Regions from separate parts of the Siminovitchia sp. FSL W7-1587 genome, predicted to be linked through region 3. Evidence: riboswitches for the same ligand, from Rfam matches in the RefSeq annotation. Region 3 holds a riboswitch; each other region holds the start of a gene.

Region 1 (5,172 bases), 950 kb from region 3:
AAACTTTTTTGTGTATGTGCAATAATTAATGGGAAAGGGGAAATAGAAGTGCCATCATTCGCTTTACCGGAATTGAACTATGATTATGATGAACTCGAACCATTTATTGACGCCCGAACATTAGAAATCCATCACAGTAAACATCACGCTACATACGTCAATAACTTAAATACATTGTTGGCAGGCCATGAACATCTGCAAAATAAACCGATTGAGGATATCCTCAGCAACTTGGATTCCCTGCCCGAGGAAATACGGACAGGTGTCAGAAATAACGGCGGCGGGCATTACTGCCACAGCCTTTTTTGGGAAATCATGTGCCCAAAAGGAGGTGATGAACCAACAGGGGATATTGCTAAAGCCATCGAACATTACTTTAAAACCTTTGATAACTTCAAAGATAAGCTTTCCCAAGCAGCCATTTCCCGGTTTGGCAGTGGGTACGGCTGGCTTGTACTTGATGGTGAGGAGTTATCCATCATGAGTACTGCTAATCAGGACACGCCGTTAATGACCGGGAAAACACCGCTGCTTGTCATAGATGTTTGGGAACATGCTTATTATTTGAAGTATCAAAACAGACGACCGGAATTCGTCTCTAGTTGGTGGAACACTGTGAATTGGGATCAAGTGAATGAATTGTATTTGGAAGCGTTGAATAAAAGGTAATTGAGGCAAAGAAATATGCCATTAGCTCCCGGACTGGTGACCCGGGAGCTTTTTTTATGTTACTTAATTAATTAATGATTGCAGCGGTGCAGGAATACGCCCGCCCCGGCGGATAAGCTTCTCTGAGCTGTATTGGTTGACACCCAGTACTGGCGCCCGCCCAAGCAGTCCGCCAAATTCCACGATATCTCCTTCCCGCTTTCCCGGGACTGGAATGACGCGAACGGCTGTCGTTTTCTTATTAATCATACCGATCGCGGCTTCGTCCGCAATGATCGCAGCCAGCGTGGCAGGTGAAGCATCGCCGGATAAGGCAATCATATCGAGTCCAACCGAGCAAACACATGTCATGGCTTCCAGTTTGGATAAAGTGAGCGCCCGGTCTTCGATGCCCCGGATCATGCCCTCATCCTCACTCACCGGGATAAAAGCGCCGCTCAAACCGCCGACATAAGAACTCGCCATGGCCCCTCCTTTTTTTACTGCGTCATTCATTAAAGCGAGAGCCGCAATTGTCCCATGTGTTCCGACCCGCTCAAGGCCGATTTCTTCCAAAATATCGGCAACACTGTCATTCATGGCGTTCGTGGGAGCAAGTGACAAATCCATGATTCCGAACGGAACTTGGAGACGTTCTGCAACAACCCTGCCAAGCAGTTCGCCGGCTCGCGTGATTTTAAAAACCGTTTTCTTAATAATATCTGCCACTTCTCCAAGATCAGCCTCCGGATGGCGCCTTAAAGCATTTAACACGACGCCCGGGCCGCTGACTCCCACATTCAGCACAACTTCTCCTTCGCCCGCACCGTGAAAAGCACCCGCCATAAACGGATTATCCTCAACAGGATTACAAAAAACGACGAGCTTGGCACAGGCAATCCCGTTTCGATCCTTCGTCCTTTCCGCCGCTTCTTTTATAATCAAACCCATCTCGCGAACAGCATCCATATTAATGCCCGTTCTTGTTGTGGCAACAGAAATGGAAGAACAAACCCGCTCCGTTACGCTTAATGCCTCCGGGAGAGCGTCAAGCAGTGTTTGATCTCCTTTGGCAATGCCTTTATGAACGAGAGCAGAATAACCTCCGATAAAATCGACGCCAATTGTGGCGGCCGCTTTGTCCAATGTTTTGGCCAACTCCACCGCCTGCTCCTTCGTCGCATTGCCCAGCAACTCGGCAATTGGCGTGACGGAAATTCTCTTATTGACGATTGGAATACCGAATTCTTTTTCTGCCGCCTCCGCCGTGCTTTTTAAATTCCCGGCGTATTGTATGATTTTCTCATAAACCCGTTTGTTCATTTTTTCAAAATCAGAATCAGCACAATCCGACAGGCTGATTCCCATGGTGACGGTACGAATGTCCAAGTTTTCCATTTGGACCATCCGAATCGTTTCCATCATTTCGTTCAGCGCTATATTCATATACATTCTCCTTCTATATACGGTGCATCGACTGGAAAATCTCTTCCCGTTGAATATTAATTTGCTGTCCAATTTTCACGCCAAGTTCATCAAACTGTTTTTGCAAGCCTTCCAAATTTTCAATGCCCGTTACATCAACGACCATCATCATTGTAAAAAAATCTTGCAAAATGGTTTGCCGGATATCCAAAACGTTAATGTGGTGATCCGACAACACTTTCGTTACACTGGCAATAATCCCTACTTGATCTTTCCCAACCACGCTGACAACTGCGCGTCTTTTCTCCATGTTGTAATAGCCCCCTTCTTGAAATTGTAAACATAAAAAAAGATTGGATCTCTCCAATCTCCGAAAGTCAGTAGAATAACGTACATAAAAGTTCGTATGTTACTCTTCTGTCCTTTTGCCTGAGATTGTGAATCCTTCGGCGCCGCGTAAATCACGGTCTCTCCAGAAGCTGCTCCGGTTATAGTTTGATCCATAACCCTCATTGCTCATATTTTTGTCGATAAGTTATTTTAACAATCCGGCTCGTATTGAGTCAATAGCAGTTTTTAGAAACTTAGCACTCCCGTCTGATAATCGTGAAATAATAGCGCAAAGGACATTTCTTCTCATTCGCCTTTGCCATACCCTTCCGACTCGGATGATAACGCACTAGACCCGGGTTCCCGGCTTGGCCCAAATAAGATGCACCATGTTAAACCAGTGGCTTTCCACCTTGTCAATCTCGATTCCCGAAGCTTTTACAAGCTCCAGCATGTCACGATTATGATGACATCCGACCACACGGCAAAAAAGTGGATTGAAAGTCCTTTGGAATGTCGAAATCGCGACATGAGAGCTAATACCATGCTCCAATAATAAAATGTTCCCGTCAGGCTTACACCAACGCTGGATTTTTTGAAACATGCCGAGAGGATTTTCGTAACAACAAAATGAAAGCGTCGAAACAATGGTGTCGAACGATTCCTCATCAAAGCTCATTTTCTCGATGTCGGCACAAATAAAAACAGCATCCATGTGATGAGCGGCGGCCGCCACCCTGGCTTTGCGAAGCATCTCTTCACTAAAATCCGTCGCCGTCACCTTGACCCCTGAAGGATAGTAAGGAAAATTGGCTCCCGCCCCAACCGCCAGTTCAAGAACTTCTCCTTCGGCTTGACGAATCAACTCTTGGCGCCACCTTTTTAACGAAGCAGAATCCTTTCCCTTGGCATATCTTTTCGCTTGCCTGTCAAACAATCGAACCAGCTTCTCTTTTTTCACCATTCTTCCTCCTCGCTCCCGGCTTTATTAAAATATAACATGGTTCTGTAATATAGTGGCTTTTTTGTTTAGAACCTTGAAAATAGCGATTCCCAGGCTTGGTTACCAAGACATGTTCATGTTTTTTGGAAATATTTTGTAACCGAAAGTATATACAGATGAAATACGGCTGTCATATTCCCCTGTTATACTAAGACCTACGATTTAAAATAAAGGAGTTTTGCATGTTGAGAAAAATAGTCATATCTATGGTTACAGCATCTATTCTAGTATTAGGTTTTTCTGGAGCAGCTTCAGCGGCAACGGACACATATACAGTTAAAAAGGGAGATACACTTTGGGGTATCGGATTACAGCATAAGGTTTCCGTCAGCCAATTAAAAAGTTTGAACGGACTAACAAGTGACCTTATCATCCCGAATCAAGTATTAACGATTACGAATTCAAACGCGGCGGCGCCAGTCAATACAACAGAAAAGCCACAAGCACCTGTTCAGACTGCCAGTCCCGAAGCAACCGCGAATGAAACTACGAATGATACGACAAATGAAACTGCCAATAAAACAATCACAGTTACAGCGACGGCCTACACGGCCAGTTGCAAAGGATGTAGCGGCATTACCGCTACCGGCATTGATTTAATAAAAAACCCTAACGCCAAAGTCATCTCCGTTGATCCGAATGTCATACCTCTTGGGTCCAAAGTTCATGTAGAAGGATACGGAACTGCCGTTGCGGGAGATACTGGCGGCGCGATAAAAGGAAATAAAATTGACTTACACGTGCCTACTAATCAGGAAGCATTAAACTGGGGAGTCAGAACAGTTAAAGTAACAGTTTACGAGTAAACAGAGAATTAGGGGCTGTCTAAAAAGCTTCTAAAATAAATCAGTCGCAGAAAAACGCTTCTTATTTCTGCGACTGATTTTGCATTTTGACATATGTTTAAAACCCCAACATTTATATAGAGCCTTTATCAAAAAAATCGGAGCCCTAGACGGTCCCCGATTGAAATCATTCCATAATTTCCATTCCATTGTTTTTACAACATATACCACAAGTATCTCCACAGCTCATGACAGATTCCCGCAAATATCAAGGATCAAATTCCCCATTTTCTTGTAAGCACCATGTTTTATAAAGCCATATCAGTAAATGCATGAGGGGGACAAGACATAGCCATTACATTTGGGTGATCTTAACTTTTATCATAACGATGAACAACGCGCAGCCCGCCGGACGCCGAAATCACACTTCCTGTTATCAAATCGGAATCATCTTCACACAAAAAGGCAACAATGCGGGCAATATCTTCCCCTGTACCGGAACGCCCTATCGGGGTGTGCGTATCCCTCACTTTTCTTGCCGTTTCGATGTCTGCTTCTTTCATATCGCCGACAATATCTCCAGGGCAAACCATATTGGCAGTGATGCCAAACTCGGCTTCTTCCAACGCAATCGTCTTTGTTAAAGATACGAGTCCCACTTTTGCGGCACTGAATGCGGAGCGGTACTTCCATCCCGGAGATTGTTCAGCATCTTGAAATCCATATGTAACGATTCTGCCGAATCGCTGCTTGCGCATAACAGGAACCGTTAACTTGAGAAAATGAAAGGCGGCACTCAAGTTGCCATGAATCATTTCGTCCCACTCGTCATCTTTATAATCAACGAGCTTTTTCCGTTCAAATATGTAAGGACCGGCATTATTGATTAAATAATCGATTCGGCCAAAGCGTTCCAGTGCCTTCTTCACAATTCGTGCTATATCTTCTCTTTTCGTGACATCCCCTTGGACAAATTGCAGT
Region 2 (5,172 bases), 810 kb from region 3:
TTTTATTGCCTTTTTGATAGCAAGCCAAACGGCTTTTATCTTTATATCCCAACATGGATATTTAAAAGAGATAAGCAATTATTATAAGCAGGAAGGGGAGCGTTTGTTGAATGAGACGCTTTGGGAAGAGGATGAGTGAACGAAAAGCAAATAGTTTTTTCAAACGCTTTTAATGCATTCATATGAAGGGGTGCAGTTTGGTGACTCCGAAGGGATTATCCAATATGTAACCCCCTCGCTTTCTAGTAAGGAGGCACTAAAAATCGGGTAAATGGGCATACTCTTTTAAAAAAGAAAGGTGGTCTGTTGATGTCGACTAACGACTATGTCAAATACATGACAGAAACGTTCATTAAGCATTTGGAGAAGCCGAGATCGGAACGAAAAGAGTCAAGGAAGAAGAGGAAAGAAGGAAAAGGCCCCTTCTTGTTAAACTGGTTTGGGCTGATTCCCGTTTCACTCGTCATGTTGTTTAAGAGGGAAGGACGCAACTAAATATTTAGATTGGCGAGGCAAGGTAAAAAAGACCACCATTTATGATTTCAATGTTGATTTTCGGTTCATATTGGTCAATCAGTGCTTTTTTCTCGATCTCGTACGTTTCCGGCTTGTCAACTTGATCGGCATAAAATTGGTCTAACAGATTCAAGTCTTCCTCCTGTCTCTTTTTGGCCAATACGGCCCATGAATGGTCACTGGCTGCAATTTCATTCTTTACAAATGCATCGATTCTTTTTAAACCGCTGCCGGGTTTGATGATGGGGGAAATTGTAAAACAATAATCCGGGATTTTTGGTACGAGCTGGCGGCTTTGCATTTTTTCATGAAAATGATCGACGAGCATGCCGTTTATTAAATGGAGCCCGAAGGATTTTAACACATCCCGTTTCCTGTCGGAACGATATGATATTTTCAAATTCACATTCAGCCAGGGATAAAGCGGAACGGATTGAAATGGAGGTGGATTTGGCTGTTCGTACAACCGGATATAGGCTGCCATTTTTTTGGCTGAATGGAATAGTTGGTGAAGACGGGGGGCGCCAAAATGTATATATTCACCCTTTACATTTTCCGGAGCTTTTTCTTCATCTGTAATAAAAGTCAGTTTTCCCGGATTGGGTATTCCGCCCGTCTTTTCTAAATATGTCCAATAAAATGGTCGATTCATCAGTTCTTTATCCATTTCTATCGTTAATTGGACGGTTAAAAATCCGGGGCCGTTTTCCAAAATGGTGCATTGCGTCGCTTCAAAAAAGTTCTCAAGATATTGATGTATTTCTTGTTGAAGCATTTGTTTCACTTTCCTCTCTTATGGAATCAGCAAACTGGATGAAGGCGGAAAGGTTTGCCATCTTCACCTTCAGTTCCCCTTCCGACTTGGATTCCTTGAAAATATCATGCATATGTTCCTCGATACTGCCAAATTCCAGCTTTGCCAGAATATCATCCAATTCTCCGACTACACGCTCAAAGAGTTTAATTTTTTGCGTCAGCAAATTGACAATATGTTCTTCAATTGTATTTTTCACTGCGAAGTTATAAATATACACATCTTCCTTCTGGCCCAGTCGGTGCACCCGGCCAATTCTTTGCTCAAGGCGCATCGGATTCCATGGCAAGTCAAAGTTGATGACGTGGTTGCAAAACTGCAAATTTATCCCTTCGCCACCGGCTTCGGTTGCGATCAGTACTTGCACGTGATTTTTGAACAATTCTTTCATCCAATCTTTTTTCCCGCGCTTAAAACCTCCGCGAAACGGAACAGATTTAATCCCGTGCTGCTGCAAAAACCATTGCAAGTATAGTTGCGTAGCACGGTACTCTGTAAAAATAATCACTTTATCATTGATTTTTTTAATCAATTCGAGCGCTTTCAGTGCTTTTGAGTTTTGTGATACGGCATCTATCTTTGTTTGCAAAAATGTAAGCTTGTTCACATATTCATCTGAGAGGTTTTCATATTTTTGCAGCATGTTTTTTAATGTAAAATAAACGGCTTCCCGGCTGCTGCACGCTTCCCGCTGTAAAGTAATAATTGAAAAAGCATTTGCTGTATAAGATTCACAGGACTCCCTTAATATATCAATCCCATCATAAAGCTCGCGTTCCTCTTTGCTGAATTCAATCGGAATGGTTTCAACATGGCGCTTTGTCCATTCAATTTTGGTGTCAGCTCTTCTGTTCCGAATCATTACTTTATTAATCAGGCTTTTTAAATGTTCATTTTCTTGCTTTGATAATTTTTTATTTTTATATTTCTCCAAAAAGCTGCTTTGGCTCCCTAGATGGCCTGGCTTTAACAAGGAGACGAGGTAGAAAATTTCCTCAATTTTATTTTGAATCGGTGTTGCCGTCAGCAACAGACAATACTTTTTGGGGAGAGATTGCACGAACTGGTAATTTTTCGTTTTATGATTTTTCAGCTTGTGGGCCTCATCAACAATGATACAATCAAAATCTTGTTCGGAAATGATGTCGCAGTGAGGGCTCCGTTTTGCTGTATCAATGGATGAAACGATACAGTCATACTGGCCCCATACATAACTTTTTGTTGCCGCAACGGCATGGATGTGGAATTTGGAATTCAGCTCGTATGTCCACTGAGAAACGAGAGATGCAGGGACAAGGATCAATGCCCGTTTGACAAGGCCGCGAATCATATATTCTTTTAAGATCAATCCCGCTTCAATTGTTTTTCCCAGCCCCACCTCATCAGCTAAAATGGCTTTGCCGTTCATATTTTCCACAACGACAGTGGCCGTTTCCAGTTGATGGGGCAATAATGTTAGTTGAGGCAAATGGTTCGGTGCGACTAGACCCTCAAACTCAGGAACGAGTAGCTGTTTTTCCGCGGTTAATGCCAGCTTGAACAATTGTTGATTGGCCCAAGGGCCATCCTGTTCGATTCGCTCCAGGAAGCCCGGAAGCCATTGGGTATCAGATTGGATAGGTACCTTCATCGTGAACGCCTCTCCTTTTCTATGTATGATTGAGGAAAATGTTTGAACAATTGGCAAAAGAATGGTACGATGTGTGTAACTAGCAAGCTTCGCATGATAATAGTATAACCAGTCTCAAAAAGAATATAGGCGAATGATGACAAGAGGAGAGACCGATGAATTTTCGGCGCCGAAGGAGCAAGCGCGAACCCGTGCGAATCTCTCAGGCAAAAAGACTCTTGTTTGACGCAACTCTGGAGAGCGTTTTCTTCCTACGAGAAAACCACCAAAGAAGAAAGCCGATCTTAAAGCGGTCAAACTTTCAGGTCCCAAGACAGAGAAACCTTTTCATAGGGGTTTTTCTGTCTTTTTTTATTGCCTGATGTTACATAAAAGATAAAAAGGAGGAAGGACAATGTCAGAATTAAAACGAACCCCTTTGTATCCTTTGTATGAAAAGTACGGGGCAAAGACAATTGATTTTGGCGGCTGGGATCTTCCTGTCCAGTTTTCCAGCATAAAAGAGGAACATGAAGCCGTCAGGGAAAGAGCAGGCATTTTTGATGTTTCCCACATGGGAGAAGTGTTGGTGACAGGGAAAGAGAGTGAAGCGTTTCTTCAAAAATTGATGACCAACGATGTATCCAAACTGAAGAAGGGCGGCGCTCAATATACGGCAATGTGCTATGAGAATGGCGGAGTCGTAGACGATTTGCTCATCTATCGGCTTGATGAAGAAGAATACTTGTTGATCGTGAATGCCGCCAATACGGATAAAGATGTTGCCTGGTTAACACAATACGCGGATAAAGATGTCGAAGTGAAGAATGTCTCAGACCAATATGCCTTGATTGCGATTCAAGGACCGAAAGCGCAATTGATTTTGCAAAAAATTGTAAAAAATGTGGATTTAAGAGATGTCAAATTTTTCAAATTTCAACAGAATGTTGATGTAAACGGAGCGAAAGCTCTTGTTTCCCGAACTGGGTATACAGGTGAAGACGGGTTTGAAATTTACTGTAGCCCGAAAGACGCCACTCAAATATGGGAAGATCTGCTAAAAGCAGGCAAGGAAGAGGGGATTCAGCCTTGTGGGCTTGGTGCACGAGATACGTTGCGCTTCGAGGCGACTTTGCCGCTTTATGGACAGGAATTGTCCCCGGACATTTCTCCTTTAGAGGCAGGCATCGGATTTGCCGTAAAACTCAATAAAGAAGAGGACTTTATCGGAAAAGAAGCCCTGACAAAGCAAAAGGAAAACGGCGTTTCTAGAAGACTTGTAGGTATCGAAATGCTGGAGCGGGGCATCCCGAGGCATGGCTATCCCGTATATAAGAATGATGAAGAAATTGGGTTTGTCACGTCGGGAACACAATCTCCTACGCTGAAAAAAAACATCGGCCTTGCTCTCATTCAGTCTGAGTACAGTGAAGTAGGGAATGAGTTGGAAGTGGCTGTGCGCAAAAAACGTTTACAAGCAAAAATCATTAAAACGCCATTTTATACACGTCCAAAAAAATAGGATGGGGGAGAAAAATATGATCAAACATCGTTATTTGCCTATGACGGAAGAAGACAAGAAAGAAATGCTGCAAACGATCGGAGTAGATTCAATAGATGACTTATTTTCGGATATACCGGATAAAGTGCGATTCAAAAGGGAGTACAATATTAAAAAAGCCAAATCCGAATCCGCCTTATTAAAGGAGTTGTCTCGGCTTGCTGCCAAAAATGCCGATTTACAACAACATGTTTCGTTTTTGGGAGCGGGAGTGTACGACCATTATATCCCGACAATCGTTGACCATGTGATATCTCGATCAGAGTTTTACACCGCTTACACGCCTTATCAGCCGGAAATTTCTCAAGGTGAGCTCCAGGCCATTTTTCAATTTCAAACAATGATATGTGAATTAACAGGAATGGATGTTGCAAACTCTTCCATGTATGATGGCGGAACGGCGCTTGCAGAGGCGGCCATGCTCGCTGCCGGACATACAAGAAGAAAAAAAGTTCTCGTATCAAGGACGGTCCATCCCGAATCACGCGATGTATTAAAGACATATGCCAAAGGCCAGGCAGTTGAAGTGATAGAAATTCCCGATAAAGATGGTTTGACTGATTTGGAGGCTTTAAAGGCTGAAATCAACGAGGAGGTTGCTGCGGTAATTGTACAATACCCGAACTTCTTTGGCCAAATTGAGCCGCTTAAGAAAATTGAACCGCTCATCCA
Region 3 (5,172 bases):
GGGCGAAGCGAAAAAATATCAGGACTGGAAGGAATGGACGACATGGAAGCAACGGGCGTAATAGGACAACATTTTATCGTGGATGCATATGATTGTAATGCTAGTGTCATTGATTGCGCTGATGAGGTAAAAAGTTTGATTTTAGAGTCCTTGAGAGAACTGCGATTGGAAATTCTGATGGCTTATTTCCATACGTTTTCACCCCAAGGAGTAACGGGTACGATCGTTATCTCTTCGTCCCATTTCTCTATTCACACTTGGCCTGAATACAGGTATACAGCTTTGGACTTATATACATGTTCCCATCAGGATGTCTGGAATGTGTTACAAAGATTTCTACGCAAAATAGGCGCAAGGCGCGTCTTTATGCATGAAATTCCAAGAGGGCATAAAAGCCGAATTTTTTCCGGAAATGAAAGTATTCGTGAGCCGGGAAAACCACTTCATGTAACAAATAAAGAGCGGGGAAATGAGTCGGACATGAAGGTTCTTAAAGAACTTATAAATGGAAAGCACAATATTTTGTATAGAGGATTCAGTGGTTTTCAGGATATTTTGCTTGTCGAGGGAAAAGACCTTCGATTGTATCTAAATGATGAGTTGCAGTTTTCATCCCTTGATGAAAGATATTACCATGAAGCACTGGTATTTCCGGCAATGGAACTGGCAAAAGCAAGAAAAAGAATACTGATTTTAGGCGGAGGGGACGGGCTGGCGCTTCGTGAAATATTAAAATATACTGATGTAGCACATGTAGATCTTGTGGATATTGACCCCGTCATGATTCGTTTGGCAAAAGACGAGCCCGCACTTGCTGCTATAAATGCCGGCTCGTTAAGGGATGGCAGGGTAAAGGTGCATATAATGGACGCGATGGAATACTTAAAGAAAACAATGGAGGGTTATGATGTCATCATCGTTGATTTTCCTGATCCCGCCGATCCTACAACCAGCTTATTATATACCAAAGAATTATTTATCGGGGCCGGCAGGCATTTGAATGCGGGAGGAGTCGTTTCATGCCAATCCAATTCCCCGAGGGATACTCCGAGAGTGTATTGGAGCATAGCCAAAACATTGAATACTGCTGGTTTCAAAACGAAAGCCTATTATACAGTGGTGCCGTCGTTTGGTGTCTGGGGATTCCATTTGGCCAGCCGTGAAAATATCATGAAAATAATCCCGGACATTTCAGTTCCCCATCGAGCAATCGACTCAAATCTAGAAAGATTATTTCATCTGCCTCCAAGTCTTCAGCCTCCGAAAACGGGCTTAATCAGTAACTGTATAAAAGACCTCAAACTTCATGTAATATACCAAAAAGAAATAAACCAATTTTGAGTATCTTACAATTTCTCAAGACAAGGGGATTTTTCATATCGAGTAATGATTCCTGTAATCGTCAAGAACCATCGAAAGCAGAGGGCCGAGGATTCCCGGGAGTACCCAGGCGGCGCGGCAGAGAGATCCTAGCGATTGGAAAAACGCAATTTGCCAAGGCTTCCCTTTTAGATGTTGTGAAAAATCTTGAGAATAGCACTTTCAGCGAATCCTTTTTCAGTTCTTTTTCTACAGCGGCTAGGGATAAATGCCATGCTTTCATGAAGAGTAAGGTACAGAAAAAGATTTTTTTATTGACAATCCCTTGAAGTTCAGATATATTATGAAATAATCAAATAATTGCGAATGACAATCACGGGAGAGACTAAACCGTTGGGTTTGGCACCGAAGGAGCAAGTCCCAAAAAATTCCTTGGGATCTAATCTCTCAGGTAAAAGTACCGTGCTTGGACGCGTCTCTGGAGAGCGCCTGTAAAGGCCACCAAAGGGGAATACTTCGTTATGAAGTTTTAAACTCTCAGGTAACAGGACAGAGGAAGGGTAGATTAAAATGCTATCTTTCCCCTGTCCTTTTTGTGTGCGAAAAAATACAAGGAGGGGAAGATAGGGAAAAGGAGGAACCAAAATGAGCTTGTTAAACGGGGATGTGGAAATTTATCGGGCTATTCAGGCAGAAAGAAAGCGCCAAGATGGATCATTGGAATTGATTGCTTCTGAAAATTTTGTCAGTGAAGATGTGATGGAGGCAATGGGTTCTGTTTTAACGAACAAGTATGCGGAAGGGTATCCGGACAAACGGTATTACGGAGGATGTGAACACGTAGACGTTGTTGAAAAATTGGCGATTGCCAGGTTAACGGCTTTATTTGATGCCCATTTTGCCAATGTTCAGCCCCACTCCGGTGCTCAAGCGAATACGGCTGTTTTCTTCTCGATGTTGGAGCCGGGCGATAAGATCATGGGGATGAATTTATCACACGGTGGGCATTTGACTCATGGAAGCCCCGTCAATCTGTCAGGAAAATGGTTCGATGTCGTCGCTTATGGTGTAAGAGAGGATTCCCACTTGATTGATTATGACGAGGTGGAAGCCATCGCTTTAAAAGAGCGTCCTAAAATGATCATTGCCGGTGCAAGTGCATATCCGAGAATCATAGATTTTTTCAAGTTTAAAGAGATTGCGGACAAAACGGGAGCCATTTTAATGGTGGACATGGCCCATATTGCCGGCCTTGTAGCCAGTGGCCTTCATCCTTCTCCCGTCCCGTATGCGGATGTCGTTACGAGTACAACACATAAAACATTGAGAGGCCCGCGCGGGGGAATTGTTGTGACGAATGATGAAGATGTGATGAAAAAAATAAACAAAGCAGTGTTTCCAGGCATTCAAGGCGGACCGCTCATGCATGTGATTGCTGCTAAGGCGGTGTCATTCAAGGAAGCGCTTCAACCGGACTTTAAAGCGTACACTCAACAAATTGTGTCAAATGCCTCAAAACTTGCTGAAACCTTATTAGAGACGGGGGCCCGGCTCGTTTCAGGCGGAACGGATAACCATCTTGTCTTGTTGGATGTGCGTGCTTGGGGACTGACTGGAAAAGAAGCGGAGCATTTGCTGGAAGCAGCAGGCATCACCGTCAATAAAAATACAATTCCATATGATCCGGAAAGTCCATTCGTGACGAGCGGGATTCGGATTGGAACCGCTGCTGTCACAACCCGCGGAATGAAAGAAAAAGATATGGAGCTCATTGGTCGCGCTATAGCGGATATTTTAAAGAGCAAGGGAGATCCGGCTGTTACGAAGCGCGTGCAAGAAACGATACAGCAACTTTGTCGCGAATATCCCCTTTATCAAGAGCTATTGGTTAGATAAAGTGGGGTGGCGAAAGTGATTTATAACAGTTGTTTTGATATTATCGGTCCAATTATGGTGGGGCCTTCCAGCTCTCATACGGCTGGTGTCGTGTCCATCGGAAAGTTTGCTTATGATCTTCTTGGGGGTGTTCCCGACTATGCCCATATCACTTTCTATGATTCGTTCGCGGAAACATATCGGGGGCATGGGACAGATAAGGCCATTTTAGGCGGCCTGCTTGGCATGGATACGGATGACCCGGGTATTCGCTATGCCTTCGATCTTGCGCAAGATGAAAAAATGAACGTTACGTTTCAAATGGAGAACCAATGTTCTTACTTTGACCACCCTAATACGCTAATGGTTGAAGTCAGAAGGAAAGGCAAGCGGCTGGAAATTGGAGGTGCATCCCTGGGAGGGGGGCTTTCAAAAATTTTTTACATGAATGAGCATCGGCTGGATCTGTTGTTGAATACCGAGATTGATATGGAGTGGATCAAAGAAACATATCTATCAGAAAGCAGGTGAAAAGAATGGAATTCTCTTCGATGGAAGAGCTGCTCCAACAGTGTCATGAAAAAAATTGGGGAATTGGCGAGCTTATGCTGGAATGGGAAGCAAGCAAGACCGGCCGAAGCCAGAAAGACATTTTCGAGAAAATGAAAGAGCGGCTTTTGAGGATGAAAGAAGCGGTTGAAACAGGCATTGAAGACAAGTCAACGGCTCCAAGCGGTATTTCGGGCGGTGACGCTTACTTGCTGCAACAATATAAAGAGAAAGGCAATTACCTGACAGGAAGCATAACGGTCGATGCCATGAAGTATGCGTTCGCGACTTCCGAAACAAATGCAAGGATGGGAGTCATTGTGGCCACGCCCACCGCCGGTTCTGCCGGAATCCTTCCAGGATGTATTTTTGCCCTCAGGGACAATACCGACATTCCATTTGATGAACTGGTGATGGGCTTGTTTACTGCCAGTGCCATCGGATATGTGATCGCCAACCGGGCTTTCATTTCGGGGGCGGCAGGCGGATGCCAGGCCGAGGTGGGATCCGCAACAGCCATGGCAGCGGCCGCCATCGTTGAAATGAATGGAGGTTCGCCTAAACAGTCGGTGCAGGCAGCGGCCATGGGGCTTAAATCACTGCTTGGACTCGTGTGTGATCCGGTTGCCGGGCTTGTCGAAGTGCCTTGTATTAAAAGGAATGTCATCGGCACTTCAATTGCTTTTACAGCGGCGGAAATGGCTCTTGCCGGCATTCAGAGCAGAATTCCGTGTGATGAGGTCATTGGAGCGATGTATGATATCGGGAAAAGCATGCCGCGGACTTTAAAGGAAACAGCGCTCGGCGGATTGGCCGCTACCCCGACGGGAGAAGAGTTAAAGCAAAAAATAATGGGGAAACCGTGTTTAAGAAATGTGAATTAATATCAGTGAAGAGGGATGAAGTCATGGTAATCAACATAACGGATACAGCTTTAAAGGAGTTAAGGGAACTTGTGTTGGAGGAAGGAATTTATCCCCGGATAGACGCTGATATTTCGGGGGGCTGCGGTATGGCTGTCAAATGTAGAGTTGTTTTTGATGAACCGCGTCGAAATGATTCAATTGTAGAGTATGAACATATTCAGATTCGGCTGGACCGGTTTACAAAACGGATTTTACAGGAAGAAACAAATATTGATTTCACTGAAGAACTTGGCTTTTTTATCAACGAGAGCTTTGTTGCCAGTGATTGTATGATCGAAATCGTATAGGTTCAAAAATGAGAGAAGGGAACAGTATCCAGCTCCTTTCTCTCTTTTTTATGGCTATTGAGGCGTTTTTTCAAATCCGGATGCAATGAAAGGATGGGCTGGTCTCCACATTATGCATCCTTGGGCCCTGACGGAGCTCCCCAAAACAGCTTTATTCACATAAACTACTTCTGCGAGTTAACGTCAACTGTGAGAAAACAGGAAGCGCCATTTTA

Evidence for each region. A riboswitch is a leader RNA that binds a small molecule or an ion and turns the genes downstream of it on or off. The one in region 3 is predicted to bind glycine.
Region 1: another riboswitch for glycine. It lies ahead of NST31_RS11965 (ACT domain-containing protein); the one in region 3 lies ahead of glyA (serine hydroxymethyltransferase).
Region 2: another riboswitch for glycine. It lies ahead of gcvT (glycine cleavage system aminomethyltransferase GcvT); the one in region 3 lies ahead of glyA (serine hydroxymethyltransferase).

Annotation. Positions count from the first base shown of each region.
Region 1 is NZ_CP150169.1:2,541,350-2,546,521, reverse strand. It holds gene NST31_RS11975 (superoxide dismutase) at 49-669, shown strand; gene NST31_RS11970 (PFL family protein) at 733-2,094, opposite strand; gene NST31_RS11965 (ACT domain-containing protein) at 2,108-2,383, opposite strand; glycine riboswitch at 2,481-2,559, opposite strand; gene NST31_RS11960 (class I SAM-dependent methyltransferase) at 2,753-3,367, opposite strand; gene NST31_RS11955 (3D domain-containing protein) at 3,592-4,212, shown strand; gene NST31_RS11950 (SDR family oxidoreductase) at 4,563-5,172, opposite strand, start outside.
Region 2 is NZ_CP150169.1:4,306,856-4,312,027, forward strand. It holds gene NST31_RS20235 (hypothetical protein) at 1-139, shown strand, start outside; gene NST31_RS20240 (YqzE family protein) at 310-495, shown strand; gene NST31_RS20245 (YqhG family protein) at 500-1,291, opposite strand; gene NST31_RS20250 (SNF2-related protein) at 1,260-2,960, opposite strand; glycine riboswitch at 3,094-3,188, shown strand; gene gcvT (glycine cleavage system aminomethyltransferase GcvT) at 3,355-4,461, shown strand; gene gcvPA (aminomethyl-transferring glycine dehydrogenase subunit GcvPA) at 4,481-5,172, shown strand, end outside.
Region 3 is NZ_CP150169.1:3,493,979-3,499,150, forward strand. It holds gene speD (adenosylmethionine decarboxylase) at 34-1,341, shown strand; glycine riboswitch at 1,687-1,793, shown strand; gene glyA (serine hydroxymethyltransferase) at 1,966-3,216, shown strand; gene NST31_RS16535 (serine dehydratase beta chain) at 3,232-3,726, shown strand; gene sdaAA (L-serine ammonia-lyase, iron-sulfur-dependent, subunit alpha) at 3,732-4,628, shown strand; gene NST31_RS16545 (iron-sulfur cluster biosynthesis family protein) at 4,652-4,957, shown strand.